4 regions of the Streptomyces sp. NPDC056128 genome follow, and region 3 is predicted to be linked to each of the others. Evidence: riboswitches for the same ligand, from Rfam matches in the RefSeq annotation. Region 3 holds a riboswitch; each other region holds the start of a gene.
What was found. A riboswitch is a leader RNA that binds a small molecule or an ion and turns the genes downstream of it on or off. The one in region 3 is predicted to bind cobalamin.

Region 1 (2,187 bases), on a different contig from region 3:
GGCTGCTGCGCTCACCGCCGGGCTTGAGCAGCACCGGGTTCATCAGCGCGGTCGGCTCCACCCGGCAGGCCTGGGCCTGCATGGCCTGCGCCCGCCCGATCTCCGCGCCCTCGCGCGTCACGAAGGAGTTGAGCGACATGTTCTGCGCCTTGAAGGGCGCGACCTTCACGCCCTGGCGCACCAGCCAGCGGCAGATCCCGGCCGTGACGACGCTCTTGCCGGCGTCGGAGGTGGTGCCGGCGACGAGGAGTCCACCGTTCATGACGTACGTCCCTTCCTGACGGCCCCGCGCACCAGCAGCCGGGCGCCGGCGCACACGCCGAGCGCCAGCCAGCCCACGCGCCGGGAGAGCCGAGCGGCCCGTTCGATGTCGCCGGAACCGGCCCGGACGGCGCGCCCCGCCGCCCCGTTGAGCACGGGCCGGTGCTCGACCCGCCCGCCGTAGGAGAGCGTCCCGCCGAGCCGCACCCCGAGGGCGCCCGCGAACGACGCCTCCACGGGACCGGCGTTGGGGCTCGGGTGCCGTCCGGCGTCCGCGCGCCAGGCCCGTACGGCGCCCCGCGGATCGCCGCCGGCCACGGTGGTCAGCAGGGCGGTCAGGCGGGCGCCCGGCCAGCCCGCGAGGTCGTCGAGGCGGGCCGAGGCCCAGCCGTAGCGCCGGTACCGGGGCGACTTGTGGCCGACCATGGCGTCCAGGGTGTTCACCGCACGGAAGCCGAGCAGTCCCGGCACTCCGCCGACTGCACCCCAGACCAGGGCGCCCACCACCGCGTCCGAGGTGTTCTCGGCGACCGACTCCACGACCGCCCGCGCGATCCCGTCGGCGTCCAGTGCCTGCGGGTCCCGCCCGCACAGGTGCGGCAGCCGCGCCCGGGCCGCCTCGACGTCCCCGGCCTCCAGGGCCCGGCCGATGACGAGGGCCTCGCGCGCCAGCGACGTACCGCCGACCACGGCCCAGGTGGCCGCGCCGGTCAGCGCGACCGAGGCGGCGGGGGAGCGGCGTACGGCGTGCGCGGCGGCCGAGCCCAGGGCGGTGGCGCCACCGGCGCACACCAGGGTGTGCAGCGCGCCCCAGCCCCGGTGGTCACGCCACAGCACCCGTTCCACGGCACCGGCGGCGCGGCCGAACGCGGCGACCGGGTGTCCGCGGCGCGGGTCGCCGAGGAGGAGGTCACCGAGCAGGCCGGCGGCGGCGCCGTACGCGAAGACGCGTCCGGCACGCACGGGTTCAGCCGGTCACACGGGCAGGGGAGCACCTGGTACTGAACGTCGGTCGGCAGCCGGGCATCGCGTCGCGTCCTCACTCAGGGTGTCCACGCCCTGGTTCGAAGAGTCCGGCGGTGAGAGTTCCTGGCTACCGGGGTCTGCTCCCCGGTCACAGTGGCGGGACCGCGCCGGAATCGCACCGGGCTTCCTCTCCTGCCGCCGTAGATGGCCCCGGAAGTCCACCACGGCCCGAGAACACCCGTCAACCTGGCGTTGACCTGCGGCGGGGGAGTGTGCGAAGCCCCACACACGGGTGGTGTGCGCCGGTACACGAAGAGGCGGGGCGCGCGACGGTCCGAGTCCGTCCCGCGCCCCGCCCCGGGGGTGTTCGGTGGGTCAGGCGACGATCAGATAGATGCCGTACGCCACCGCCGCCGCGCAGGCCGCGAAGCACGCGTACGCGCCGGTGACCGCGAGGGCAGCGGAGCCGCCCTCGGCGGTGGCCCGCTCCTGGCGGGAGAGTCCGACGATGCCGAGGGTGAAAAGGCCCACCAGGGCCACGGTGGCCACGAGGCTGACGCCGAAGACGGAGCCCAGTGCTGCCCAGTCGATGCTCATGGGGGTTCGCTTCCTTCGTACCCGGGACGCGGGCTCAGACGGTGGTGGCGGCCGACGGGGTCTTGGCCTCGGACGGGTCGGCCGGCAGCTCCTCGGCCACGTGCGCCGGGGGCGGGGAGACGGCGGCCATCGCCGTGGTGACCACACCGGCCGACTCGGGCTCGTGGGGGTCGACGACGTTGGTGTGGTCGACGACCTCGCGCCGGGAGATCTTCCAGATGGCGGCGCTGGAGACCACCAGGAAGACCGCGACGATCGCCGTGCCCCAGTCGCCGAGGCGGCAGACCCACTCGGCGATGGCGGCGACCAGGGCCGCGGCCGGGAGCGTCAGACCCCAGGCGACGAACATCCGGGTGGCCGTGG
Region 2 (2,187 bases), on a different contig from region 3:
TCGGCATGATCTACGGCACGGTCGCCGCGTACGGTGTGGCCTCGCCGACGCAGAAGCACTTCGGCGGCTCCTCCGACGAGATCCCCGGCATCGGCGAGATCGGCTACATCGGTCTCACCGCCTTCGTGCTGAACATCGTGGTCACCGTGGTCCTGACCTTCGTCCTGCGGGCGGTCAAGGCACCCGACGGCGTCGACGAGACCAAGCCGAGCGACTACACGGCGGACGCGGGCGACCCGGGCGTCGAGGTCGAACTGCCGCCGGCCACGGCGGGCACCTCGCACTAGGGCCTTCCTCGTCAGCGGGCCGTCGGAGAAATCCGGCGGCCCGTTGTCGTACCCGTCGGGCACACTCGGCGGCATGGACTTCGTGATCCGGCGGGCGGCGGCCGAGGAGTACGACACCCTCGGTGAGATCACCGCACAGGCCTACCTGCGCGACGGCCTCCTCGACTTCGGGGAGGACGACGCGTACCTCCACGAGCTGCGCGCCGTGGCCAAGCGGGCGGCGGCCGCCGAGGTGCTGGTCGCCGCGGCGGACGGCGGAGTGCTCGGCGGCGTGACCTTCGTCCCCTCCGGCGGGCCCATGGCGGACATCGCCCGGCCCGGTGAGGCCGAGATACGCATGCTCGCCGTCGCCCGCGAGGCACGCGGACGCGGGGCCGGCGAGGCGCTCGTACGGGCCTGCGTCGACCGCGCCCGGTCCGTGGAGGGCTGCACACGCGTCGTGCTGTCCACCCAGGGCACCATGCGCACCGCCCACCGCCTCTACGCGCGCCTGGGCTTCACCCGCACACCGGACCGCGACTGGAACCCCCTGCCGGAGCTGGACGACATCACTCTCCTCACCTATGAACTGACGCTCTGACACCACCCCGACACACTGGCGGACACAACATCTGGGGGTGCTGGCGGAGCCCGGCACAAGATGTATGCTCGTGCTCGCTGTCGCCGCAGGGGAATCCGGTGTGAATCCGGAACTGTCCCGCAACGGTGTACATGCGTGTATCCGTACGTTCTCGGACGTACGTGCACGCGTGCCTCAGTCCGAGGACCTGCCGACAGTGCGCCCCGGCCTCCCGGCCCGGGTGCCATGACGTCCGGGCCTCGTGGAGTGGGCCGGTGGACGCGACGCCGCGTGCGCTCGTGTGCTGCCCCCTGCCCTCCGCCAGGCCCCGTGCCGAGCGAGGGAGTGCCCCCACGTGACCATCGCGCCAGCCGATCCGGCCACAGCGACCCCGGTGACGACTTCAGCGATGCCGGTGACCGAGGAGTCCGACGGACCCGGTGCCGCCCTGCTGCGGACCCTGACCGCTCTGACCGCCGACCTCCCCGACGCCGACCCCGGCCGGGTCGCCGCCGCCGCGCTGCGCGGCCGGTCCGCCCACGCGGACGAGGCCGAGCTGCGCGAGCTGGCCACGGAGGCGGCCGCCGGTCTCATCTCCGAGGACCCGGTCTACTCCCGCCTTGCCGCCCGGCTGCTGACCATCGGCATCCGCGCGGAGGCCGCCTCCCAGGGCGTCACGTCCTTCACCGAGTCGGTCGCCACCGGCCACCGCGAGGGCCTGATCGCCGACCGCACCGCCGAGTTCGTACGGCTGCACGCGGACCGGCTGGACGCGACGATCGACCGGGCCGCCGACGACCGCTTCGGCTACTTCGGGCTGCGCACCCTGCACAGCCGCTACCTGCTGCGGCACCCGATCACCCGCAAGGTCGTCGAGACGCCCCAGCACTTCATGCTGCGGGTGGCCGCCGGCCTCGCCGAGGACACTGTGTCCAATTCAGAGACGGGCGCCCACTCCGTGGAAGAGGTCTCCGCCCTCTACGGCCTGATGAGCCGCCTCGACTACCTGCCCTCCTCCCCCACCCTGTTCAACTCGGGCACCCGGCACGCCCAGATGTCGTCCTGCTACCTCCTCGACTCCCCCAAGGACGAGCTGGACTCCCTCTACGACCGCCTCCACCAGGTCGCCCGGCTCTCCAAGCACGCCGGCGGCATCGGCATCGCCTACTCCCGCGTCCGCTCCCGGGGTTCGCTGATCCGAGGCACCAACGGGCACTCCAACGGCATCGTCCCGTTCCTGAAGACGCTGGACGCCTCGGTGGCGGCCGTGAACCAGGGCGGCCGGCGCAAGGGCGCGGCGGCGGTCTACCTGGAGACCTGGCACGCGGACATCGAGGAGTT
Region 3 (2,187 bases):
GCTGCCGCTGTCCAGCGCGGTCCTGGCGGTGCTGCTGATGGGCGGGGACGCGTACGACCAGATGCCGCTGATCGTCACCGCGTCGGTGGTCTCCTTCGTCGTCTCCCAGGTGGTGCGCCGGACGGAACCGGAAGCGGCCCACCCCCCCGACGACGGGAACGACCGGGTGACGGAGCGCCGGACCGTACCGACCCGTACCGCCTGGCACACCGCCCGGCCCTGGGTCGTACGCGTCTGCGTGGCGGTGGCGGTGGTCGTGGCCTACTTCCTGCTCCCCCTCGACCATCTGGGGCCGCACCGGCCCGTGCTGAGCTGGGTGCTGTGCTCCCTGCTGCTGGCCGTCGTGGCCGCGCTGCTGCTCCGGCAGATCCACCACGTCCTCGTGGACCGCCCCGAGACCAAGCCCGGTGTGGTCATCACCCTGCTGATCATCCTGTCCGTGCACATCTTCTCGGCCACGTACTACGCCCTCGCCAAGCAGCCGGGCGAGTTCACCGGCCTGCACACCCGCGTCGACGCGCTCTACTTCACGGTGGTCACGCTCGCCACGGTCGGGTACGGGGACATCACGCCGAGCGGGCAGTCCGCCCGGATCGTGACCCTGCTCCAGATCGCCTACAGCTTCGTCTTCCTCACCGCCGCCGCGACCGCGCTCAGCACGCGGGCGCGCGCCATGGTGGTCCGGCGCACCGAACGGGACCGGTCCGGCTGACGTTTCCGCAGCCCCGAGCCCTGTCCGCCGGGTCCGCGCGACAGGAGGCCCGCTTGTCACCACCCCCGTGGGAGCACTACTGTCGCCACGCCTTGGTGAACGGGAAATCCGGTGTGATGCCGGTGCGGCCCTCGCCACTGTGAATCGGGAAGTCCGGCTCCGGCCCCTCGTGGGCAGCCACTGGGTCCTCGTGACCCGGGAAGGCGTTGCCCGGACTGCGGTACCCGTCAGCCAGGAGACCGGCCAGGGCGCGTCGTCCATCCACGAGGTGCTGGAGAGGGTCTGCTGAGCCATGCACATAGCCGAGGGCTTTCTGCCACCGGCGCACGCGATCGCCTGGGGTGTCGCGTCCGCGCCGTTCGTCGTCCACGGAGTCCGGTCACTCACCCGTGAGGTCAGGGAGCACCCGGAGAGCACGCTGCTCCTCGGCGCCTCCGGTGCCTTCACGTTCGTCCTGTCGGCCCTGAAACTGCCCTCCGTCACCGGAAGCTGCTCCCATCCGACCGGCACCGGTCTGGGCGCCATCCTCTTCCGGCCGCCGATCATGGCGGTCCTGGGCACCATCACCCTGCTCTTCCAGGCGCTGCTGCTCGCCCACGGCGGGCTGACCACGCTGGGCGCCAACGTCTTCTCGATGGCGATCGTCGGTCCCTGGGCCGGGTACGGCGTCTACCGGCTGCTGCGCCGCTACGACGTGCCGCTGATGGTCGCCGTGTTCTTCGGCGCGTTCGTCGCCGACCTGTCCACCTACTGCGTGACCAGCGTGCAGCTGGCGCTGGCCTTCCCGGACCCGAGCAGCGGATTCGCCGGGGCGCTCGGCAAGTTCGGGTCCATCTTCGCCGTCACGCAGATCCCGCTCGCGGTCAGCGAGGGCCTGCTCACGGTGATCGTGATGCGGCTGCTGGTGCAGTCCAGCAAGGGTGAACTGACCCGGCTGGGCGTGCTGCTCACCCGGTCGGGCAAGACCACGTCCGACGAGCAGGAGGCGGTGGCCCGATGACCCGCAACGCGAAGATCAACGCCCTGCTGCTGCTCGCCGTGGCCGCGCTCGCGGTGCTGCCGCTGGTGCTGGGGCTCGGCGACCACAAGGAGGAGCCGTTCGCCGGCGCGGACGCGGAGGCGGAGACGGCGATCACGGAGATCGAGCCGGACTACGAGCCGTGGTTCTCGCCGCTGTACGAACCGCCGTCCGGCGAGATCGAGTCGGCGCTGTTCGCGGTGCAGGCCGCGCTCGGCGCGGGCGTGCTGGCGTACTACTTCGGTGTGCGCCGGGGCCGGCGGCAGGGCGAGGAGCGGGCGGCGACGGCACTGCGGGACGCTCCCGAAGGGGACTGAGTGCTGCCGATCGACGCGGCGGCCCACAGCAGTCGGTGGCGCCGCCGCCATCCCGTGGACAAGGCCGTGCTCGGGCTGGGTCTGACCGTGCTCGCGATCTCGCTGCCGCCCTGGCCGGGCGCGGCGCTGGTGCTGGTGAC
Region 4 (2,187 bases), on a different contig from region 3:
AACTCGCCGGGCAGGCCGTCGACGCCGGCGGCACCCTCGTCGTCACCACCACCGCCGAGGGCGGCGCCGACGAGGCCCGCGCCCTGGCCCTGGCGGTACGCGACCGTCTGCCCGGCACCACGCCCGGAGCCGTCGCCGTGGGAACGGACCACGGCGCGGTCGTCGTGGCCCTCAACAAGAAGGCCCGGGAGGCCGGGCTGAACGCGGCCACGCTGGTCAAGGCGCTCCTCGACGGCCGCGGCGGCGGATCCCCCGACCTGGCCCAGGGCGGCGGCCTGCCCGCCGGCCGGGTCACCGGCGTCCTCGCCACCCTGCCACGGCTCGTCGCCGGACACTGACACCGAGCGGGAGAGCCCGGGGCCCGGCGCAGGGCCCTCCCGGCGCCTGCCCGCCGCGCGGCACTGGATTTACTAGGACGTCCAACTATATAGTCGCGAGTACAAGGCCCGCGGTGCAGGGAAGCCGGTGTGATTCCGGCACGGTCCCGCCACTGTGACCGGGGAGTACGCCGTCGAGCGGTACGCCACTGACGAGTTGGATGTCGGGAAGGCGGACGGCGCGCGCTGATCCGGGAGTCAGGATACCGGCCGCGGGATGTTCCGTGTTTTCCACGAGGATGGAGCTGACACGCATGGCACCGGTGTGCACCCACGACCCTGGTGAACCCGCCCTCTGACGGGATTCCGGCCATACGCGACTCGCGCCCTCCGGCACCCGTACGCCACCGGCGTGCGCGTGCGGGACCGGTGCGCCATCCCCGGATCCCTCCTGACGAGAGCAGGCAGTCATGGTCCGCGAGCACGAACGCGCCTCCGTGCGCGAGTTGACCCACTTCGTCGGCGGCAAGCACACCCCGGGAACCTCGGGGGCCCACGGCGAGGTGTACGACCCCAACACCGGCGAGGTCCAGGCCCTGGTGCCCCTCGCCAACCGCACCGAGACGGAGGCGGTCATCGCCGACTCCGTCAACTCCCAACGCGAGTGGGGCGAGTGGAACCCGCAGCGCCGCGCCCGGGTCCTCATGCGGTTCCTCCAGCTGGTGGAACAGGAGAAGGACGCGCTGGCCCGGCTGCTCTCCGCCGAGCACGGCAAGACGATCGCCGACGCGCACGGCGACCTCCAGCGCGGCCTGGAGGTCGTCGAGTTCGCGGCGGGCATCCCGCACCTGCTCAAGGGCGAGTTCACCGACAACGCCGGTACCGGCATCGACGTCCACTCCCTGCGCGCCCCGCTCGGCGTGGCCGCCGGCATCACGCCGTTCAACTTCCCCGCGATGATCCCCCTGTGGAAGGCCGCCCCCGCCCTGGCCTGCGGCAACGCCTTCATCCTCAAGCCGTCGGAGCGAGACCCGTCCGTCCCGCTGCGGCTCGCCGAACTGTTCCTGGAGGCCGGGCTGCCGCCCGGTGTCCTCAACGTCGTCAACGGTGCCCGGGAGACCGTCGACACCCTCCTCGAAGATCCTCGCGTGGCGGCGCTCGGCTTCGTCGGTTCCACCCCGGTCGCCGCGCACGTCTACGCCACCGCCGCCGCCCACGGCAAGCGCGCCCAGTGCTTCGGCGGCGCCAAGAACCACATGATCGTGATGCCGGACGCCGACCTCGACCAGGCCGTCGACGCCCTGATCGGGGCCGGTTACGGCTCGGCCGGCGAGCGCTGCATGGCCATCTCCGTCGCCGTGCCGGTGGGCGAGGACACCGCCGACGCCCTCGTGGCCCGGCTGAAGGAGCGCATCGGCTCGCTGCGGATCGGCCGCAGCGACGACCCCGAGTCCGACTTCGGCCCCCTGGTCGGCCGGGACGCGGTGGACCGGGTCCGCTCCTACGTGGACCTCGGCGTCGAGGAGGGCGCCGAACTCGTCGTGGACGGGAGGGACTTCGTCCTTGAGGGGCACGAGAACGGCTTCTTCGCCGGAGCGTCGCTCTTCGACCGGGTGACCCCCGCCATGCGCGTCTACCGGGAGGAGATCTTCGGACCGGTGCTGTCCGTCGTACGCGCCGCCGACTACGAGGAGGCCCTGCGCCTGCCCAGCGAGCACCCCTACGGCAACGGCGTGGCCCTCTTCACCCGCGACGGCGACACCGCCCGCGACTTCACCCGGCGGGTGAACACCGGCATGGTCGGCGTCAACGTGCCCATCCCGGTGCCGGTCGCCTACCACACCTTCGGCGGCTGGAAGCGCTCCGGCTT

Region 1: linked by a shared signal. The riboswitch ahead of ACFC1X_RS27330 (cobalamin biosynthesis protein) and the one ahead of ACFC1X_RS35470 (energy-coupling factor ABC transporter permease) in region 3 are both predicted to bind cobalamin.
Region 2: linked by a shared signal. The riboswitch ahead of ACFC1X_RS25720 (ribonucleoside-diphosphate reductase subunit alpha) and the one ahead of ACFC1X_RS35470 (energy-coupling factor ABC transporter permease) in region 3 are both predicted to bind cobalamin.
Region 4: linked by a shared signal. The riboswitch ahead of ACFC1X_RS17020 (CoA-acylating methylmalonate-semialdehyde dehydrogenase) and the one ahead of ACFC1X_RS35470 (energy-coupling factor ABC transporter permease) in region 3 are both predicted to bind cobalamin.

The regions. Positions count from the first base shown of each region.
Region 1 covers NZ_JBHJVQ010000018.1:53,947-56,133, reverse strand. The annotation lists gene ACFC1X_RS27335 (cobyric acid synthase) at 1-262, opposite strand, end outside; gene ACFC1X_RS27330 (cobalamin biosynthesis protein) at 259-1,224, opposite strand; cobalamin riboswitch at 1,324-1,466, opposite strand; gene ACFC1X_RS27325 (hypothetical protein) at 1,603-1,824, opposite strand; gene ACFC1X_RS27320 (anion permease) at 1,859-2,187, opposite strand, start outside.
Region 2 covers NZ_JBHJVQ010000016.1:21,879-24,065, reverse strand. The annotation lists gene mctP (monocarboxylate uptake permease MctP) at 1-287, shown strand, start outside; gene ACFC1X_RS25725 (GNAT family N-acetyltransferase) at 361-867, shown strand; cobalamin riboswitch at 915-1,077, shown strand; gene ACFC1X_RS25720 (ribonucleoside-diphosphate reductase subunit alpha) at 1,202-2,187, shown strand, end outside.
Region 3 covers NZ_JBHJVQ010000034.1:25,713-27,899, reverse strand. The annotation lists partial or broken gene ACFC1X_RS35480 (chloride channel protein) at 1-148, shown strand, start outside; gene ACFC1X_RS35475 (potassium channel family protein) at 239-712, shown strand; cobalamin riboswitch at 789-975, shown strand; gene ACFC1X_RS35470 (energy-coupling factor ABC transporter permease) at 1,005-1,712, shown strand; gene ACFC1X_RS35465 (energy-coupling factor ABC transporter substrate-binding protein) at 1,709-2,047, shown strand; gene cbiQ (cobalt ECF transporter T component CbiQ) at 2,048-2,187, shown strand, end outside.
Region 4 covers NZ_JBHJVQ010000007.1:155,400-157,586, reverse strand. The annotation lists partial or broken gene alaS (alanine--tRNA ligase) at 1-338, shown strand, start outside; cobalamin riboswitch at 426-607, shown strand; gene ACFC1X_RS17020 (CoA-acylating methylmalonate-semialdehyde dehydrogenase) at 788-2,187, shown strand, end outside.